3 regions of the Enterobacter roggenkampii genome follow, and region 2 is predicted to be linked to each of the others. Evidence: predicted binding sites of a transcription regulator. Region 2 holds the regulator's gene; each other region holds the start of a gene.
The links. Region 2 encodes CRP, which controls carbon source genes, mostly activating them, when cyclic AMP is high. Its sites were predicted from a motif close to ATGTGANNNNNNTCACAT; they were not measured.
Positions count from the first base shown of each region.

Region 1: a site for CRP is predicted at 4,558-4,575, ahead of fadL (long-chain fatty acid transporter FadL). Genes of this name have one in related genera too.
Region 3: a site for CRP is predicted at 4,266-4,283, ahead of BFV67_RS01550 (YjcB family protein). Genes of this name have one in related genera too.

Region 1 covers NZ_CP017185.1:131,237-138,268, forward strand. Annotated here, with positions in the region: gene BFV67_RS24380 (hypothetical protein) at 1-581, shown strand, start outside; gene BFV67_RS22950 (hypothetical protein) at 723-1,883, shown strand; gene BFV67_RS24385 (hypothetical protein) at 1,966-2,271, shown strand; gene BFV67_RS22955 (hypothetical protein) at 2,268-2,762, shown strand; gene BFV67_RS22960 (hypothetical protein) at 3,324-3,863, shown strand; gene fadL (long-chain fatty acid transporter FadL) at 4,751-6,034, shown strand; gene BFV67_RS23760 (hypothetical protein) at 6,797-7,032, shown strand, end outside.
Region 2 covers NZ_CP017184.1:4,320,776-4,327,807, forward strand. Annotated here, with positions in the region: gene BFV67_RS20330 (hydrolase) at 1-316, shown strand, start outside; gene BFV67_RS20335 (YheU family protein) at 313-531, shown strand; gene BFV67_RS20340 (phosphoribulokinase) at 562-1,431, shown strand; gene BFV67_RS20345 (OsmC family protein) at 1,516-1,920, opposite strand; gene crp (cAMP-activated global transcriptional regulator CRP) at 2,232-2,864, shown strand; gene BFV67_RS20355 (YccS/YhfK family putative transporter) at 2,922-5,009, shown strand; gene argD (bifunctional acetylornithine/succinyldiaminopimelate transaminase) at 5,006-6,226, opposite strand; gene pabA (aminodeoxychorismate synthase component 2) at 6,312-6,875, opposite strand; gene BFV67_RS20370 (putative adenosine monophosphate-protein transferase Fic) at 6,906-7,032, opposite strand, start outside.
Region 3 covers NZ_CP017184.1:334,842-341,873, forward strand. Annotated here, with positions in the region: gene BFV67_RS01535 (MmcQ/YjbR family DNA-binding protein) at 1-259, shown strand, start outside; gene uvrA (excinuclease ABC subunit UvrA) at 263-3,085, opposite strand; gene ssb1 (single-stranded DNA-binding protein SSB1) at 3,337-3,861, shown strand; gene BFV67_RS01550 (YjcB family protein) at 3,924-4,205, opposite strand; gene BFV67_RS01555 (EAL domain-containing protein) at 4,841-6,406, shown strand; gene soxS (superoxide response transcriptional regulator SoxS) at 6,413-6,739, opposite strand; gene soxR (redox-sensitive transcriptional activator SoxR) at 6,838-7,032, shown strand, end outside.

The sequences.
Region 1 (7,032 bases), on a different replicon from region 2:
TTTATTTTATTGAGTTAATCAAGTCTATTGATACCTGGAAGAAATTATGGTTCACAGTTTTCATATCATTATTTTTTGGTATGATTATCGTCGTCTATCCATATAGAAATGACTTGTTTTTATGGTTTTTGGAAAGATCACAAGAGCCAATACTTAATAACAAAGAGGTCCCTGAAGAGGTTATTTCATTAGATAAAGATCTAAATCCTGATGCAATTGCAATTTGGGTTTTTGAAAGAAAGGAGAATATAAGAGTATTAAGATATATGTTTGTTAATGGTACTCGGGTTCCTGACTCCGAAGGTATGTCAAACATTATTTTAGTGCCTTACATTGCTGCGACTGATATTTTGGTCGAGTTAATAAATGAAGGTGTAGGTTGCTTTCAATCATCTGATGTATTTCATGAGCTAATGCCAATATCAAATTTAAAAATTAACTACTTTTGTGCAGCGTCAATTCCACCAAGATATGGAGTTGGTACAGGGGTTATAATTGTCGGATATAAAGTTGAGCCTCCTAATAATAGCTTTATCCGTCAACGTTTACGAATGTCTGCAGATAGATTAATTAGCAAGTAGTAAGTCCCCACTACTACCAAGACTAACTTGAGTGATTTTTTTAACCCATTTTATATTTACTCATAGATAAAAAGGGTTCATTTGTAAAACGTAATTTTTACTGCGTATATCGTAAGCGGCGAAAAAAGGAACAGGAACAACATGTTAAGTGCACAGAAAATAAAGAAGCTGAATTTGGATGTTAAAGGAGTTGAGCAACCATATGCATCGTCGAGAGATGAATCATATGATTCATATGATTCATATGATTCAAAGGACGATTTTATTAGCTTGCCTCAAATTGATTTAAATTACATTCAACTACTTGATGTGGCGAATAACAAAGAGGCTGGGTTATTAGCCCAGGAAAAAGAAGTAGCGGAACTACTACTAAAAGCTTTAGAAAATGATTCTGGAGTAAATAGCAGATTATCAAAATTAACAAATGAACAAATAAGAGTATTATTCCCATGCATATATGTCGAAGCAAATCACAAACTAAATCCCATCAAAGCTTATAACACTAAAGATAGAGGTGTGGGAGATAAAAATGTCGATGATAACGTTGCTATGTTACGTGGATATAGCACGTTTTTAAGTGCTGTTACTGAAGTTACGGAAGATAAAAAGAAAGGAAAATCCTTAGAGGAACGTGCTGATTCACTGCTTAATAGTTTTCATAAATTGGTTGGAACATTAGCGAATGTAGGTCTTGAGAATGTTTTTGGAGATCATGGTGCTTATTACAGTGTGAATGAAAAAGATATATACAATTTAGAAGGAATGAAGAAGAATCTGAAAGGAGGTGCTCTAGCCAAAAAATTAAAGACTTTATCTTGCGGTCATGAAGTAGGAGTTGTTACATTATATCCCAATATTATGTTTTGCGATATCAGAGAAAGTGCAGATCAAAAAAATAATATTATGCATGAGATTTTTATGAAATATCTTTCATGCCTTGATGATGGTGATGTTCTTGGTATATTTCAGGTGACCGCAGATTTTCAATTCTTACATTTGCTACAGAATGCAAATGGGCGTTCAAGCCAAATTATGCGAGATTGTGCGTTGATGCATTTAGGCTATCTTCCTCTTTCATCATTAACTAATATATCTCATTATTTGTCTCCACAACAACCAGTAGAGCTAGAACATTTTACATTCATGCAAAATATATCTGAAGAACTTTTATCGGGCGTAGAGGGAAAGAACTTGACACTTAGCTTATGTAAGAGAAATACCCATGAATTAAGGGCTGATTTGTCTAATAAAGCAAAGACGGATGTCATTAAGTTTGATGTTAATCTGTTTCTTAAATCTTAGTGATAACATAAATGCTTGTCTATATAATTATGATTTAATTTTTCCAGTTAATTATATAGTGTGCTGTTAATATGGACGGTAAATGATAAGGTATGATAAAAAAATAAAGACTTATTACAATAAATATGAGCAAAGCTACGGAGAAAAATTAGATAGTGTAGTTTCACTGAAATTACCGTCTTTAGCGAAAAAAACAACCATTGATAACTGCAATATTTCTATTGTTAAAAACTTCAATTGTGGGGATCTCATGTATGGATTATCCACATTGAGAGATCCGTTATATTTAAAAAAGTGGAAGACTTCCATAAAAATAATGTTTTTAATATCTCCTCTACCAAAAACAACTTATGGGCAAGAAGAGGGACTAGAAGTACTCGGTCAATGATAATTAATAGTTACAGTGATCCATTAAGGTCTGCATTAAGTAATGAATTCGATAGAATAAGAGAAGGTCATCATAAATTTAATTATTCTGTTTTGAATAAGGCTATGGAAATGGCTAAAATAGGAAGACCAGAGCGATTCGGATTTGATTTTAGAAATTATTTCGAAATTGCAGCTAAGCACAAAAAACTAAAAATTTCGTCTAAGCATGTCGATGAATGGTTATGGTGGAAAAGGGGGAGCAAAAATGGAATTGAAATGATAGCTCAGCAATCATCAGACTCTAAGCGTAGGTTACATTTTATCTTGGATGGATTAAATGTTCAAGGTGTTATAAATAAAGATAAAAATTTTTATGGACTTAAAATAACTGCCTCTGAACTAAGATATATATATAGAAACTGGGGCAGATTAAAAGATAAGGTTATATTTTACCTAAATGGTGAAGTTGTTAAAGCTCCATGGGAAAAATCCAATATATTTTATAAATAGTTGTTTTGTTTTCAGGATTCTACGGTGCATGATTAAGTGTCTTTCTATTGTTTATCACATTCTGTGAGACACCAATATAACCAATCTTGAACTCGCATCTTTACAGTATCAAAGTAAATGCCAAAGTATGGTGACTGAGATCTGCCAGTCGAAACTTAAGGGCATCATGTACACGACTATATTCCCTTAACCGATGTACTGATGTTGGCGGGATGAGGGTAGATAATTTATGCCAGATGATTCTGAACTGCTTGAGTAGATACAAAACATGTCAGTGAGGCTGAGTTACCGCCATATCTGGGCGTTGCTCTCTGGCAATCCGAAAAACTGGTTCTATCGGCCTCCAGCGCAAGTCGCGTATAGGCATCTGCATGGGCACATACCGATAAGGTAGCAAGTGAGAGCACTACAACAAATGACTTTAGCACAGTGTATCAGGTTAACGTTCACAGCTGGAATAGTTGAGCGCCAGCTAAACTTTGGCTGGGTATGTGTCTGACGTTATTTACTATATTGAACGAATAGCCCTACGTGTGGCACTAAAATATGAGAAGGTCAACGATGAAAAATTTAAATAAGAGAGCTAAATCCATGGTTATTGAACCATTGACCACGGATGAGCTGAAATCGCGGTTTAGAGCACGTAGCGTGCCGCTGGAGACAGACTTTCATGCTCTGATTGATGTGGCGGAGTGCGGTCGGCGGGCTGTGGGCCTAAATCCTGAGCAAACCCTAAATACAAGCAGTGGTTTAATGCTAGATCGCAGTCAACAATTGCTTGTGAAGCCTAATACCACGAAAGGGATTACGGTTGATGGAAGCGGAGTGGGAGTGGTGGCTAATGCGGGCAAAGGGATTACGGTTGATGGAAGCGGTGTGGGAGTGGTGGCTAATGCGGGCAAAGGGATTACGGTGGATGGAAGCGGTGTGGGAGTGGTGGCTAATGCGGGCAAAGGGATTACAGTCGATGGAGGCGGTGTCGGGGTGGTGGCCAACGCGGGAAAAGGGATTAGGGTTGATGAAAGCGGTGTCGGTGCAGACTATATTAAAATTCTTGCACTAATCCATGGTTGTGATCTGTATGCAGAGTTAATGGTATAAGATTTTTAACCAAATCGAGTGTTAATCCAACTCTTATTTATGTCTATAACACTGGTAACACGATCATTTCAAGTAAGTTTCCGCCTAAGCTAAATAATGTCTCTCAAGCAACATGTTACGAGAAGAAGTCAACTAACTCGTCATACACGAGTATAACGGATGCCCTCCTGTTTATGACATCTATTTATGAGGGGGGGACTTTGCAGGATGTAAGTGTATGTTCGACAAATGGAGTTTCTATTTTATATAAAGGCGATACTAAATTCTTAAAGATTTGAATAATCGAACTTTAAAATGTATTTAACTTTTTTATGAAGGCGAATGAGTCCATTCTGCATATATTTAATGATATTGAGTCAGACGTAACACATTTATAGGTTGCTTTTTTATCCGATAAATATTTATTACAATTCATGGTCTTAAACTTCATTTGCTAAATATATATTTCTTTAATAACTGACAAGGTTTGCAAAAAACATCAGTCCGTAAACACTATATGGATTTAAATAGGGTGTCAAGGGTAAAGAAACTCTTTAAATTTATTGTGTTATATTTGATGTGGCCGGGTTTTTAGTCTCTTGCACTAAAAGATTAACGCAATTAAAATTAGCAGCATTAAAAAACTCTATTCAATAGGCTTGTTTTTTATTTCAGTGATAATGCTTATTCCTGTAAGTAATTTATAAAGGATTATTTGTGGTGCAAGTCACAAGAAATTGCAGGTGATATTTTCATTTTTGTAATCAATATCCAAATTTGAATGAAATTGTTAAGGGTTAAGTAAACAATCTTGCTACATTCATTTCCTTTAGGTTTATAATCATGAAAACTATGTATTTGTTCGTCTTCTCAGTATGTCTCAACAAATCTATAAGGAGTTTATGGCTATGAGCCAGAAAAGTTTTTTCGATAAGCCAGCGCTGGCAGTCGCTCTGACAATTATCTCTACGTCCGCTTGGTCTGCGGGGTTTCAGCTTAACGAATTTTCTTCCTCTGGCCTTGGCCGTGCTTATTCCGGAGAAGGAGCTATAGCCGAGGATGCAGGTAACGCTAGTCGTAACCCTGCACTAATAATGATGTTTGACAGACCAATGTTTTCCGCTGGTGCAGTGTTTATCGATCCTGATGTGAATATTTCTGGCAGATCGCCATTTTCTGGAGCAAGCCTTAAAGCGGACAATATTGCACCGACTGCATGGGTTCCTAACCTGCACTTCGTTATGCCCACAGACGAACACTTTGGATGGGGTGCATCTGTAACATCTAATTACGGTCTGGCAACTGAATTCAACAACAATTACCCGACAGGCGACTATGGGGGGAAAACCGATTTAACTACTGTTAACCTAAATCTGAGCGGAGCTTATCGTTTGAACAATAGCTGGAGCTTTGGTATTGGGCTTAATTCCGTTTACGCTGACGCCAAAATTGAACGTTATGCCGGGGAACAAACAGCCAACCTTCCGAAAAATAGCGATAAAATTGCAAGTATGAAAGGTGATGAATGGGCCTATGGATGGAATGCTGGCATTCTTTATGAACTGGATAAAGATAACCGTTGGGGACTGACTTATCGTTCAGATGTTAAAATTGACTTCGAGGGAGATTATAAGAGCGGTATCTTAAGTGATGTAAACGGTATTGTTCCAGGTGCAGGCACCACCATACCTTGGGGTACTTCCGGTCAGTCTGTCCCTGGTTCGCTATCACTACATCTGCCTGAAATGTGGGAGATTTCAGGTTACAACCGCGTCACACCGCACTGGGCTATTCACTACAGCCTGACGTATACGGGCTGGAGTCAGTTCCAGGAGCTCAGAGCGACTGACAGTAATGGTCAGACTTTGTTTTATAAAGATGAAAGCTTCCATGATGCGTACCGCATTGCACTGGGGACTACATATTACATGAATAAGAATTGGACCTTTCGTTCCGGTATAGCTTTTGATGATAGCCCGGTACCGGCAGACAAGCGGTCTATTTCTATTCCAGATCAGGACCGATTATGGCTGAGCACAGGTGTAACTTATTCGGTTAACAGAAATATTTCCATCGACTCAGGAATCTCCTATATGCACGGCCAGAAAGTCACCTTTCAGGAAGGACCATATGAATTTACTTCAGAAGGTAAAGCCTGGCTTTATGGTATGAATTTCAACTACGTGTTCTAACTGTTGTTTAAACAAGGCGAAGATTTATCGCCTTGTTTAAAATAACTATCCTTAAATAATTATGCTGATGATATTTTTATGCCAAATAGCATGAAGCGTTTACAGTAAATAATAAAAATACAAGTCATTAGTAGGCGAGGGGATTGTATTTGAAAAAAATTCTACAGGGATGTATCCAATCCTTGACTAACGGGAGTCACCCTCTGAGCTTGGACATTGTAATGAACTATCAAAAAATAGTGAATCAGCAATTTTTGCGGACACGCTCAGTACGTTAACTACATCCCATGATGTATCGGATTTAATTATTAGATGCTAGCTAACCAACATGAAGGTCGCTAAGTCAATTCCGGTCATAACTCTTTTCAGTCGCTAGAGCCCACATGTAGTGTTACTGCCCAGATCAAAGCAGCGTGCGAGACTGGCTATTATCTGCCAGTCAACCCATACCTTAAAAAATGCACTTGAAGATATTATAGTTCCATTTTTTACCGCCACACTTGATATTTCTGTGCTCAATGGTGCTATAGCGAGACATTACTGGAGACTTGAAGTTGGAGAGTATCAAATGAGTGATAATTGCGATTAAATTTATCATAGTTAATGTTAAATTCATATCAGCAGTAGCCATAGCGCCAGCAGTCCAGACCGTCCTGATATTGCCCAGCTTCTGCATCCCATATCGGTTTGCACGCGGTGTTGTTAAACAACCAAGAGTAAGCCAGTTAATAGTTAAGGCTTCATTGTTATTTATGGTGCATCATGTACAAAAATTCAAAAAAACTGGAAACTTCAAGTACTCAACTAAGTGATATCTGCTACGACCTAAATATTTTTTCAGGAAGTGGTCAGCATGAGCTTAGATCAAAAAACGATACCCTTTATCTCGGAGGGGGTAATTCGACTTTTTCTTTAGGTATTCGACGCAATGCACACCGGACTGCTGCAATAGAATATATTCTATACGCGATAAAAAAAGAATATGGAATGAGTGACGA
Region 2 (7,032 bases):
ACGCGAATTCGACGATCTGATCACCGCGAAAATTCACGGCTTCGCCGATGCAATTGACTATTATCGTCAATGCAGCGCCATGCCGCTGCTCAGCAAGATCACGCAGCCAACGCTGATCATTCACGCCAAAGATGACCCTTTTATGGATCATCACTCGATTCCCGCTCAGGAATTCCTGCCCGACAACGTTCACTATCAGTTGACCGAGCACGGCGGCCACGTCGGGTTTATCGGCGGCACGCTGCGCCGCCCGAAAATGTGGCTTGAGACGCGTATTCCTGACTGGCTAACCCCTTATCTGGACGGTGCAACATGATTATTCCCTGGCAGGATCTGGCTCCCGAAACGCTCGATAATCTGATTGAAAGCTTTGTATTACGCGAAGGCACCGATTATGGTGAACAGGAACGCTCGCTTGAGCAAAAGGTCAACGATGTAAAGCGCCAGCTGAAAAGCGGCGACGTGGTGCTGGTGTGGTCAGAACTGCATGAGACGGTCAATATCATGCCCCGCAACGCGTTTCACGGCTGATCTTCCACCCTTTTCAGTCAGGGAGTTGCTATGTCTGCCAGACATCCGGTTATTGCCGTTACGGGGTCGAGTGGTGCGGGAACCACCACCACCAGCCTCGCATTTCGCAAGATTTTCGCCCAGCTGAATCTCCGTGCGGCGGAGGTCGAAGGCGACAGCTTTCACCGCTACACGCGCCCGGAGATGGACATGGCCATCCGTAAGGCGCGCGATCTGGGTAAACACATCAGCTACTTCGGTCCGGAAGCCAATGACTTCGGCCTGCTGGAACAAACCTTTATTGAGTACGGCCAGAGCGGTAAAGGGCAGTCCCGCAAGTATCTGCATACCTATGATGAAGCCGTTCCCTGGAATCAGGTGCCTGGCACCTTTACCCCCTGGCAGCCCCTGCCGGAACCTACCGACGTGCTGTTCTACGAAGGATTACACGGCGGCGTGGTCACGCCGCAGCACGACGTGGCGCGCCACGTGGATCTGCTGGTTGGCGTGGTGCCTATCGTTAACCTGGAGTGGATCCAGAAGCTGACGCGTGACATGAGCGAGCGCGGCCACTCGCGCGAAGCAGTGATGGATTCGGTGGTGCGCTCCATGGAAGACTACATCAACTTCCTGACGCCGCAGTTTTCCCGCACCCATATCAACTTCCAGCGCGTGCCGACGGTGGACACCTCCAACCCGTTCGCGGCCAAAAGTATCCCATCCCTGGATGAGAGCTTTGTGGTGATCCATTTCCGCAATCTCGAAGGCATTGACTACCCCTGGCTGCTGGCGATGCTGCAGGGCTCGTTTATTTCTCACATGAATACATTAGTCGTACCGGGCGGAAAAATGGGGCTGGCGATGGAGCTCATCATGACGCCGCTGGTGGAGCGACTGATGGAAGGGAAACAGATCGCGTGAGTTTTTTGCCCGGGGCGCTGCGCTTACCGGGCCAACGGTCGTGCTTTTGTAGGGCGGGTCAGCGAAGCGCCACCCGCCAAAACATTAAGCCTCGATCACTTCATACGAATGGGTGATGTTTACCGCTTTCTCCAGCATTAACGCCACAGAGCAGTACTTCTCCGCAGACAGGTCCACCGCACGTGAAACCGCCGCGTCTTTCAGTTCTTTACCGGTGACCACAAAGTGCAGATTGATGTGGGTGAACAGGCGTGGCGCCTCTTCGCGGCGTTCTGACGTGAGTTTGACCTCACAATCCGTCACGTCATGACGGCCTTTTTGCAGAATCGACACCACGTCAATGGCACTGCATCCCCCTGCCGCCATCAGCACCATTTCCATTGGGCTGGGCGCTTTATCGCCGGAGTTACCATCCATCAAAATCTGATGTCCTGACGCGGACTCGCCCAGGAACGTTAAACCTTCAACCCACTTCACGCGCGCTTGCATATTCTTAAACTCCAACGTTGCATTTTTGGTGACAGATTACGCGTGCGTTACATTTCTCGCAATGGAAGGCGACCTGCATCATGCTGAAGCGAGACACCAGGAGACACGCGGCGAAAGCTATGCTAAAACACTCAGGATGCTACAGTAATACATTGACGTTACACATGTATGCAGAGGACATCAAACTTTACTGGCTGCGAAACGTTACGGTAGCCGACTTCCCAGGGTATGGGTAAGAATTCGATTGCAACCCCAGAGTCCGGATGCATCTGATGACTCTGGTGACAGCTTATAACAGAGGATAACAGCGCATGGTGCTTGGCAAACCGCAAACAGACCCGACTCTCGAATGGTTCTTGTCTCATTGCCACATTCATAAGTACCCATCAAAGAGCACGCTGATTCACCAGGGTGAAAAAGCGGAAACGTTGTATTACATCGTTAAAGGCTCGGTGGCAGTGCTGATCAAAGATGAAGAAGGGAAAGAGATGATCCTTTCTTATCTGAACCAGGGCGATTTCATCGGTGAACTGGGCCTGTTTGAAGAGGGCCAGGAACGTAGCGCCTGGGTTCGTGCAAAGACAGCATGTGAAGTGGCTGAAATTTCTTACAAGAAGTTCCGTCAGCTGATTCAGGTTAACCCTGACATTCTGATGCGTCTCTCTTCCCAGATGGCGCGCCGTCTGCAGGTCACCTCAGAGAAAGTGGGCAACCTCGCCTTCCTGGACGTGACGGGCCGCATCGCACAAACTCTGCTGAACCTGGCGAAACAGCCGGACGCCATGACCCATCCGGACGGCATGCAAATTAAAATTACCCGTCAGGAAATTGGTCAGATCGTCGGTTGCTCCCGTGAAACAGTGGGCCGTATCCTGAAAATGCTGGAAGATCAAAACCTGATCTCCGCCCACGGTAAAACCATCGTGGTTTACGGAACGCGTTAATTCCGCTTAAACGGCGTGCCATCGCAAGGTGTCACGCCGTTTTTGTCTCTACTCCTCATGTGGCGCAGGCTGATCTATCACCCGGAAGTTAACTACGCACTGCGACAAACGCTGGTGTTGTGTCTACCCGTGGCCATCGGCCTGATCCTCGGACACCTTCAGCAAGGCCTGCTCTTTTCCCTCGTGCCCGCCTGCTGCAACATTGCTGGCCTGGACACACCGCATAAGCGCTTTTTCAAACGTCTGATCGTGGGCGGCTGCCTGTTTGCTGGCTGTAGCCTTGCCGTACAGCTTTTACTGGCCCGGGATATCCCGCTGCCGCTGATCCTGACGGTGCTGGCGATGACGCTCGGCGTCACGGCGGAAATCAGCTCGCTGCACGCCCGCCTGCTACCCGCCTCGCTGATTGCGGCCATCTTCACGCTGAGCCTCGCCGGGAATATGCCGGTGTGGGAGCCGCTGCTGATCTACGCGCTGGGGACACTGTGGTACGGGCTGTTTAACTGGTTCTGGTTCTGGCTGTGGCGGGAACAGCCGCTGCGCGAATCCCTGAGCCTGCTCTATGTGCAGTTGGCGGAATACTGCGAAGCCAAATACACCCTGCTCACCCAGCATACCGATCCGGAAAAAGCCTTACCGCCGCTGCTGACGCGCCAGCAGAAGGTGGTGGATCTGATAAGCCAGTGCTATCAGCAGCTGCATATGCTCGCCGCCAACAAGAACCACGAATACAAACGGCTGCTGCGCACCTTCCAGGTAGGCCTGGATCTGCAGGAGCATATCTCCGTTAGCCTGCACCACCCGCAGGAGGTGCAAAAGCTGGTTGAGCGCAGCCACGCCGAAGCGGTGATCCGCTGGAACGCGCAGACCGTCTCGGCACGCCTGCGCGTGCTGGCTGACGATATTCTCTACCACCGCTATCCCACGCGCTTTAATATGGAAAAACAGCTCGGCGCGCTGGAGAAAATCGCCCGTCAGCATCCGGATAACCCGGTCGGCCAGTTTGCCGCCTGGCACTTCAGCCGCATCGCCCGCGTGCTGCGCACCCAGCGCCCGCTTTATTCCCGCGACCTGATGGCGGATAAACAAAAACGGCTTCCCCTGTTGCCCGCGCTCAAAAGCTATCTGTCTCTCAAATCGTCCGCCCTGCGCAATGCCGCACGAATTAGCGTGATGCTCAGTATCGCCAGCCTGATGGGCATGGCGCTGCATCTGCCGAAGCCCTACTGGATCTTAATGACCGTGCTGTTCGTCACCCAGAACGGCTACGGCGCCACGCGGGTGCGTATTCTGCACCGGGCGGGCGGCACCATGGCCGGGCTGATCATTGCAGGCGTAACGCTGCACTTCCACGTGCCGGAAGGCTATACCCTGGCAGGCATGCTGGCGATCACGCTGGTGAGCTACCTGATTATCCGCAAAAATTACGGCTGGGCGATGGTGGGCTTTACGGTGACGGCGGTATACACCCTGCAGCTGCTTACGCTGAACGGCGAACAGTTTATTGTCGCCAGGCTGATTGATACCCTGATCGGCTGCCTGATTGCCTTCGGCGGCATGGTCTGGCTGTGGCCGCAGTGGCAGAGCGGGCTGCTCAGGCAGAACGCCCACGACGCGCTGGAGGCCGACCAGCAGGCCATTCGCCTCATCCTGAGCGACGACCCGCAGCCCTCCCCGCTGGCGTATCAGCGCATGAAGGTCAACCAGGCGCACAACGCTCTGTTCAACTCGCTCAACCAGGCGATGCAGGAGCCGGGCTTTAACTCACATTATCTGGCCGATATGAAGCTGTGGGTAACGCACAGTCAGTTTATCGTTGAGCACATTAACGCCATGACGACGCTGGCGCGCGAGCATACGATGCTGACGCCGGATCTGGCGCAGCGCTATTTGCAGTCGTGTGAAATTGCGCTGCAGCGCTGCCAGCAGCGTCTGGAGTATGACTCGCCGGGCGAGTCGGGGGATTTAAATATTCTGGAAGCGCCGGAGACGTTAACCCACGGGCCAATGAGCACCCTGGAGCAACACTTGCAGCGCGTGCTGGGGCATCTGAACACCATGCACACCATTTCGTCGGTGGCATGGCGTCAGCGTCCGCATCATGGGGTTTGGTTAACGCGCCGGTTGAAACGAACCGAATATTAGCCTTTAACGATCTTTGCAACCGCCGCGGCAAAGCGGGTTAAGCCGTCTTCGATGTCTTTGTCTTCCACCACCAGCGACGGCGCAAAGCGCATCACGTCCGGCCCGGCGTTGAGCACCATCACCCCTTCGCGAGCGGCGGCGTGCAGGAAGTCGCGCGCGCGGCCCTTGTACTGCGGCTTCAGCTCGGCGCCAATCAGCAGCCCCATCCCGCGGATCTCGCTGAACACGTCGTACTGCTCGTCAATCTGCTTCAGGTGCTTCACAAACAGCTCGCGCTTCGCGCTAACGCCGTTTAGCACCTCTGGCGTGTTGATGATGTCGAACGCGGCCCCCGCTACGGCGCTCGCCAGCGGGTTACCGCCGTAGGTAGAGCCATGAGAACCGACGTGGAACGCGGAGGCGATCTCCTGCGTCGTCAGAACCGCACTTACCGGGAAACCGCCGCCGAGCGCTTTCGCGCTGGTCAGAATATCCGGCGTCACGCCGTAGTGCATATAGGCAAACAGGTCCCCGGTACGCCCCATCCCGCACTGCACTTCATCAAACACCAGCAGCGCCTGATGCTCGTCGCACAGCGCGCGCAGCCCTTTCAGGAATTCCGGGGTTGCCGCGGTCACGCCGCCTTCCCCCTGAATAGGCTCGACCACCACCGCGCAGGTGTGGTCGTCCATCACCGCTTTCACCGCGTGCAGATCGTTAAACGGCACGTGGATGATGTCGGCCGGTTTCGGACCAAACCCGTCGGAATACTTCGGCTGGCCGCCAACGGAGACGGTAAAGAAGGAGCGTCCGTGGAAGGCATTGTGGAAGGCGATGATTTTGGTTTTGTACGGGCTGTGGCGCGTGGTCGCGTAGTAGCGCGCCAGCTTAAAGGCGGTTTCGTTGGCTTCGGTGCCGGAGTTCATAAACAGCACGCGCTCGGCAAACGTGGCATCAATGATCTTACGGCCCAGGCGCAGCGCCGGTTCGTTGGTGAACACGTTGCTGGTGTGCCACAGGGTTTCACCCTGGGTTTTCAGCGCCTCCACCAGCGCGGGATGGCAATGACCCAGCGCCGTGACCGCAATACCGCCCGCGAAATCCACATACTCCTTGCCCTGCTGATCCCAGACGCGGCTGCCTTTCCCCCTCACCGGGATAAATTCAGCCGGTGCATAAATCGGCAGAATCACTTCATCGAATGTCGCGCGGGTAATTGCTGGTTGTTCAGTTGCCATGTCATGCCCATCCATTTATGTCACATTGATTGTGAAAATATAATCACAAAATATGCATAAAAAATCACAGCAAGGCAACAGATATTCAGCGATGGAGGAAATTTGCCAGCAGCGCGTGCCCCTGCTCGCTGAGGATGCTTTCCGGATGGAACTGCACGCCTTCGAGATCCCATTCGCGATGTCGAATCCCCATGATCTCCTGCGTATCGCTCCAGGCGGTCACCTCAAAGCCGTCGGGCAGCGTCGACGGGTCAATGACCAGGGAATGGTAGCGCGTCACGGTTAACGGATTATTGAGCCCCGTGAACACTCCGGTGCCCGTGTGGGTGACCGGCGAGGTTTTGCCGTGCATGACTTTGGCGGCGCGCACGATGGTGGCACCAAAGGCCTGAGCAATCGCCTGATGGCCCAGACAAACGCCGAGGATCGGCAGCTTGCCGGCATAGTGCTGGATAACCTCCAGCGAAATACCTGATTCCGACGGCGTGCAGGGGCCGGGTGAAATCACGATTTTCTGCGGAGCCAGCGTCTCGATATCGGCCAGGCCAATCTCGTCGTTACGTCGGACAACCACCTCTGCACCCAGTTCGCAAAAATACTGGTAAAGGTTCCAGGTGAAGGAATCGTAGTTATCAATCAGCAGAATCATGGCGGCTCCCGAAAAAAATGCCGCCCTATTCTACTCAGATTCCCGCGCTTCGCTCACTACTTTGGCAAAGATCGCGTTTAGCGCGGTTAAATCCCCCGTTGCGCCGCTGCGGTTAGCGGACACCCACTCCTCGGGATCGATATCGCGCCAGTCCAGT
Region 3 (7,032 bases), 760 kb from region 2:
GGATGTGCTGTTTGCGATGGTGAAAGAGGTGGAGGGCCGTCCGGCGGCGTCGCTGAAAACCAGCCCTGAACTGGCGGATTTACTGCGTCAGCAGCATGATGACGTGAGGCCGAGCCAGCACCTCAATAAGGCGCACTGGAGCACCGTCTATCTGGATGGATCGATTCCAGGCTCGCAAATTTACTACCTGGTGGACGCGTCCTATCAGCAGGCGGTTGAGCTGCTGCCGGAAACGACCCGACAGCAACTCTCCGTGTGACAATTACAGCAACGGTTTAAGGAAGCGCGCGGTGTGCGAGGCTTCGCACTCTGCAACGGTCTCTGGCGTACCGGAGACGAGGATTTCACCGCCGCCGCTGCCGCCTTCCGGGCCAAGATCGACAATCCAGTCCGCGGTTTTAATCACGTCCAGGTTATGCTCGATGACCACGATGGTGTTGCCCTGATCGCGCAGCTGATGCAGCACGTCCAGCAGCTGCTGGATGTCGGCAAAGTGCAGACCGGTGGTCGGCTCATCCAGGATATACAGCGTCTGGCCGGTACCGCGTTTTGACAGCTCGCGCGCCAGCTTCACGCGCTGCGCTTCACCGCCGGACAGCGTCGTGGCGGACTGCCCCAGACGAATGTAGGTCAGGCCGACGTCCATCAGCGTCTGCAGCTTACGCGCCAGCGCGGGAACGGCGTCAAAGAACTCGCGCGCCTCTTCGATGGTCATATCCAGCACTTCGTGAATGGTCTTGCCTTTGTACTTAATCTCCAGCGTTTCGCGGTTATAGCGCTTGCCTTTGCACTGGTCGCACGGCACGTAGATATCCGGCAGGAAGTGCATCTCAACCTTGATCACGCCGTCGCCCTGGCAGGCTTCACAGCGGCCGCCGCGCACGTTAAAGCTGAAACGTCCCGGCGTGTAGCCACGTGAACGCGCTTCCGGCACACCGGCAAACAGTTCACGTACGGGCGTGAAAACACCGGTATAGGTTGCCGGGTTAGAGCGTGGCGTACGGCCAATCGGGCTCTGGTCGATATCGATAACCTTATCGAAATGTTCCAGCCCCTGAATGTCACGGTACGGTGCAGGTTCGGCCAGCGTCGCGCCGTTCAGCGCCGTCTGCGCAATCGGGAACAGCGTATCGTTGATCAGCGTCGATTTACCGGAACCGGACACGCCGGTGATACAGGTAAACAGGCCCACCGGCAGCGTCAGGGTAACGTCTTTCAGGTTGTTGCCGCGCGCGCCGGTCAGCTTCAGCACTTTTCCCGGGTTCGCCGCCACGCGCTGTTTTGGTACTTCAATCTTGCGCTTGCCGCTCATGTACTGGCCGGTCAGCGACTCGGGCACCGCCATAATGTCCTTCAGCGTGCCTTCCGCCACCACCTGGCCGCCGTGCACGCCAGCGCCCGGGCCGATGTCGATCACGTGGTCTGCGGCGCGGATCGCGTCTTCGTCGTGCTCGACCACAATCACCGTGTTGCCGAGGTTACGCAGGTGGACCAGGGTGCCGAGCAGACGTTCGTTATCGCGCTGGTGCAGGCCGATGGACGGCTCATCGAGCACGTACATCACGCCCACCAGGCCCGCACCAATCTGGCTCGCCAGACGAATACGCTGGGCTTCACCGCCGGAGAGCGTTTCTGCCGAGCGTGAAAGCGTCAGGTAGTTCAGGCCGACGTTCACCAGGAACTTCAGGCGATCGCCAATCTCTTTCAAGACTTTTTCGGCAATTTTGGCGCGCTGGCCGGACAGCTTCAGGTTATTGAAGAAGTCCATCGCGTGGCCGATGCTCATGTCTGAGATGGTCGGCAGCGCCGTATTTTCCACAAACACGTGGCGCGCTTCGCGACGCAGGCGCGTGCCCTCGCAGGTGGCGCAGGAGCGGTTGCTGATGAACTTCGCCAGCTCCTCGCGCACCGCGCTGGATTCGGTCTCTTTGTAGCGGCGCTCCATATTGTGCAGCACCCCTTCGAACGGGTGGCGACGCACGGAGGTATCGCCGCGATCGTTCATATACTTGAACTCGATGTTCTCTTTGCCAGAACCGAACAGGATCACTTTGTGTACGTTCGGGCTCAGGCTCGCCCACGGCGCTTCCACGTCGAACTTGTAGTGCTCCGCCAGCGACTTCAGCATCTGGAAGTAATAGAAGTTACGCTTGTCCCAGCCGCGAATGGCGCCACCCGCCAGCGACAGCTCCGGATTCTGGATCACGCGGTCCGGGTCGAAATACTGCTGGACGCCCAGACCGTCACACGTCGGGCAGGCGCCCGCCGGGTTGTTAAACGAGAACAGGCGCGGTTCCAGCTCGCGCATGCTGTAGCCGCAAATCGGGCAGGCAAAGTTGGCGGAGAAGAGCAGCTCTTCCGCCTGCGGGTCGTCCATGTCGGAAACCACGGCCGTGCCGCCGGAGAGCTCCAGCGCCGTTTCAAACGATTCTGCGAGACGCGTGGCGAGATCGTCACGCACCTTAAAGCGGTCAATCACCACCTCGATGGTGTGCTTCTTCTGCAGTTCCAGCTTGGGTGGGTCGGACAGGTCACACACCTCGCCGTCAATACGGGCGCGGATATAGCCCTGGCTTGCCAGGTTCTCCAGCGTTTTGGTGTGTTCGCCCTTACGCTCTTTAATGATTGGCGCCAGCAGCATCAGGCGTTTGCCTTCCGGCTGAGACAGCACGTTATCCACCATCTGGCTCACGGTCTGTGCCGCCAGCGGGACGTCGTGGTCCGGGCAGCGCGGCTCACCCACGCGGGCATACAGCAGACGCAGGTAGTCATGAATTTCAGTAATGGTACCGACCGTGGAGCGCGGGTTATGCGACGTGGACTTCTGCTCGATAGAGATAGCAGGAGACAACCCTTCAATGTGGTCGACATCCGGTTTTTCCATCAGCGACAGGAACTGACGCGCGTACGCCGAGAGCGATTCAACGTAACGGCGCTGTCCTTCGGCATACAGAGTGTCGAAAGCCAGTGAGGATTTGCCAGACCCCGAAAGCCCGGTCACGACAATGAGTTTGTCGCGAGGGATTATGAGGTTGATATTCTTGAGATTGTGGGTGCGGGCGCCCCGAACTTCGATCTTATCCATTCACCTTTCCCGGTTGGAACACGGATTGCCTGGTTTGTTTGAAGGACAAACGGCTGTCAGAAACGGCTAATTATGACACAATTTGACCTGTTTGAATATACAGTATTGGAATGCATTTTCTGACGGACTGTGTAACAATGTTATGTTCGCACGAGAACTCTGGAATCCATCTCGCAGCTATCAAAATGCAGCGTGGAAATGGTACACTCGCGCGTTTACACTATTAAGAAACGTATTCAGGAGACACGAACATGGCCAGCAGAGGCGTAAACAAGGTGATTCTCGTCGGTAATCTGGGCCAGGACCCGGAAGTACGCTACATGCCGAGTGGTGGCGCAGTTGCCAACATTACGCTGGCTACTTCCGAATCCTGGCGTGATAAAGCGACCGGTGAGATGAAAGAGCAGACCGAATGGCACCGCGTTGTGCTGTTTGGCAAACTGGCAGAAGTGGCCGGTGAGTATCTGCGTAAAGGTTCTCAGGTCTATATCGAAGGCCAGCTGCGTACCCGCAAATGGACCGATCAGTCCGGTGCTGAGAAGTACACCACTGAAGTCGTGGTTAACGTCGGCGGCACCATGCAGATGCTGGGTGGCCGTCAGGGCGGTGGCGCACCAGCAGGTGGCGGCCAGCAGCAGGGCGGTTGGGGTCAGCCTCAGCAGCCACAGGGCGGCAACCAGTTCAGCGGCGGCGCGCAGTCTCGTCCGCAGCAGCAGTCTGCTCCGGCGCCGTCTAACGAACCGCCAATGGATTTCGACGACGACATTCCGTTCTGATTTGTGCGTCCTTCAAACAAAAAACCCAGACATCGTCTGGGTTTTTTTATTCCATAAAGGGATCAGGTAATCACCATTGGCCAGTCTGGTGGCGTGTGACTCATCGCTTCAACCATCACCACTTTGATATTTTCCCAGACGGCGGCGATATCCAGCAGGGTAATGCCAAGCAGCCCCGTTGCAAACCAACATGCTGCACCCAGCCCCAACAGCGTGCTGATGACAGCGAGACCCGCGTAGTCAGATTTACGAAACTGAATGTTCAGCGTGCTGGCCAAAAACATCAGTACCGCACTCAACAAAGGCCAGCGCAGGAGAACCATGCTGGTAGTAATGGTTGCCATAAACCCATCCTCTACAAAACAGACGACCTGAATGAAACGGTGTTTCTCGTTACAGAATATGTGTGAACTATATCACATTTGTTGATTTATTCGCCAGTGTCTGTGCGATCAAAAAACGGTTTTTATTCCTCAGGTAAAGAGTGTGTGCAGGCTGGCCCTGCCTTCGGCGCGCGAGGAGGCGCCCTCCAGCGTGCCGGAAACGTCCATCGGGCTAGTGGTGATACCTCAAATTCGGTTTTTATAAGAGGGGCTCAGTCGAATCATAAAATAGTGCGGCGAAGACTGATTATTTATAAATCAACGCACACAATGCCCCACAGTAAATAGCATAAAACGTCATGATAAAGGTGCGCTTTTTTCATGCTGCCAGAAGTTTGGCTTAATCAACGATCGTCTGTTGTGTTATCTTCCCTCCGTCCTCGAGGGCTGGATAATTATTTTCCTTAATTGAAACGGAACGAATACTTACAGTTTCACTTACGGGAAAATATTATCGTCATAACGAAATTTAAGATTTTTAATACGAAAAGTCAGTTGCTAACTTCGCATGATTCATGCAACGTAATCACCTGTTTAACACAGCATCCGGCCTTCATTACTACAGGCGTACAACATGCAGGGATATAGGGCGGGAAATGAATCGTAGCGCGCGGCGCAAGATGCTCAGGGTGGTAGGGATCATCATGGTAGTTATGCTGCCGGTGATGCTTGCGCTATGGTTTGCCCAGCTAAGAGCCGTGTCTGAAACAAGCGCCCAGCTACGGACATTTGCTGAACTGGCTTTAGACAAAACTGAGCTGGTTATACAACAGGTTGATCTGGCCCGGGACGAGGCAGAAAAATATCGGGGCGAGCTCTGTACCCCGGGACACCGTCAATATATGTTGAACGTTGTTCGTGGTCGCCTGTTTGTTGCCGATTTAATTTATGCTGAAGGTCAGAATTTTCTTTGTTCGACCGTTTTTACACCGGATCAACCCTACGCCATACCCGTCGCTAATTACACGCGAAAACCTGACGTCGCTATCTATTATTATCGCGACACCCCATTTTATACTGGCTATAAAATGACATATATGCAGCGCGGAAATTATGTAGTGGTCGTTAATCCACTTTCATACAGCGAAGTCATGTCCGCGGATCATTCTCTCTCGTGGGGGGTATACGACACGGTAACCAATGCTTTCTTTTCCGTCAGTCAGAAAGCCAACGTTTCGTTATTAAATTCGCTGATTCGGGATAAGGAATCGGTATTTCAAAAAGATAACCGCTTTTATACGATCGTCACATCCCCTAAAAGACCGATTGCGGCCATCGTGTCGACATCGAATAAACGCTTTTATGAAACGCTTTATCATCAGGCGACATTAACGCTGCCGCTGGGCATGATCTGCAGCATTATTATTTTGCTGGTCTGGTCCCGTACTCATCGTGAGCTTAATTCGCCGGGGCGTTTACTGCACCGGGCGCTGAACAAACGCCAGCTTTGCGTGCACTATCAACCGATTATTGATATTAAGAACAACCGGTGTGTCGGCGCGGAGGCGTTGTTACGCTGGCCGGGTTTTAACGGTCAGGTGATGAGCCCGGCTGAGTTTATTCCGCTGGCTGAAAATGAGGGGATGAGCGAGCGGATTACGGATTACGTCGTTGAGGAAGTGTTCAGCGATTTGGGCCATTTCCTGGCCGAGCATCCGCATCTCTATATTTCGATTAACCTGTCGGCCACGGATTTCCACTCCTCGCGGCTGATCGCCATGATTTCTGAGAAGGCTCGCCACTACGCCGTCCGCGCGCAGCAAATCAAAATTGAAGTGACGGAACGCGGTTTTATCGATGTGCCTAAAACCACGCCGGTGATTCAGGCTTTCCGTCAGGCGGGGTATGAAGTGGCGATCGATGATTTCGGTACCGGCTATTCGAACCTGCACAACCTCTACTCGCTGAACGTCGATATTCTGAAAATCGATAAATCGTTTATCGATACCTTAACGACCAACAGCACCAGCCACCTGATCGCCGAGCATATTATCGAGATGGCGCAAAGCCTGCGGCTGAAAACCATTGCGGAAGGGGTCGAGACGGCAGAGCAGGTGAGCTGGCTGTTGAAGCGCGGCGTCCAGTTTTGTCAGGGATGGCACTTCGCGAAAGCGATGCCGCCCCAGGAATTTATGACCTGGCAGCAGCAACCTTTGCACTGAGAGTAATTAATTCAACTGGTGGCGATAGTCGCTCGGCGTGCGGTCAAACTCGCGGCGAAACACGCGGGAAAAGGTTTGTTGCGACACATAGCCAAGATCCATCGCGATATCAAAAATCGGCCGCTGCGTTGAGCGTAGCGCCTGCGCCGCCAGCAGCAGCCTGCGCTGACGAATGTACTCACCCAGCGTCTGGTGCATGACCGTGCGGAACATTCTCTGTAAATACCATTTCGAATAGCCCGACTTTTTCGCGACCACATCAATGTTCAACGGTTGGTCGATATGATCGTCAATCCATTCAATAAGCGTCTGAATAATCTGCTGATGCGACATAAGGTTGCCCCTCTGTAGATACAACTTTCTCGGTTGATTCGTCGTTTTCTCTGCGGGTGAGTATAATTCCTCAAGTTAACTTGAGGTAAAGAGGTTTTATGGAAAAGAGATTGCCGCGCATTAAAGCGCTGTTAACCCCCGGCGAAGTGGCAAAGCGAAGCGGCGTTGCGGTATCGGCGCTCCACTTCTATGAAAGCAAAGGGTTAATTAAAAGCATCCGCAACGGCGGCAACCAGCGTCGCTATACCCGCGACGTGCTCCGCTACGTGGCGATTATCAAAATTGCGCAACGA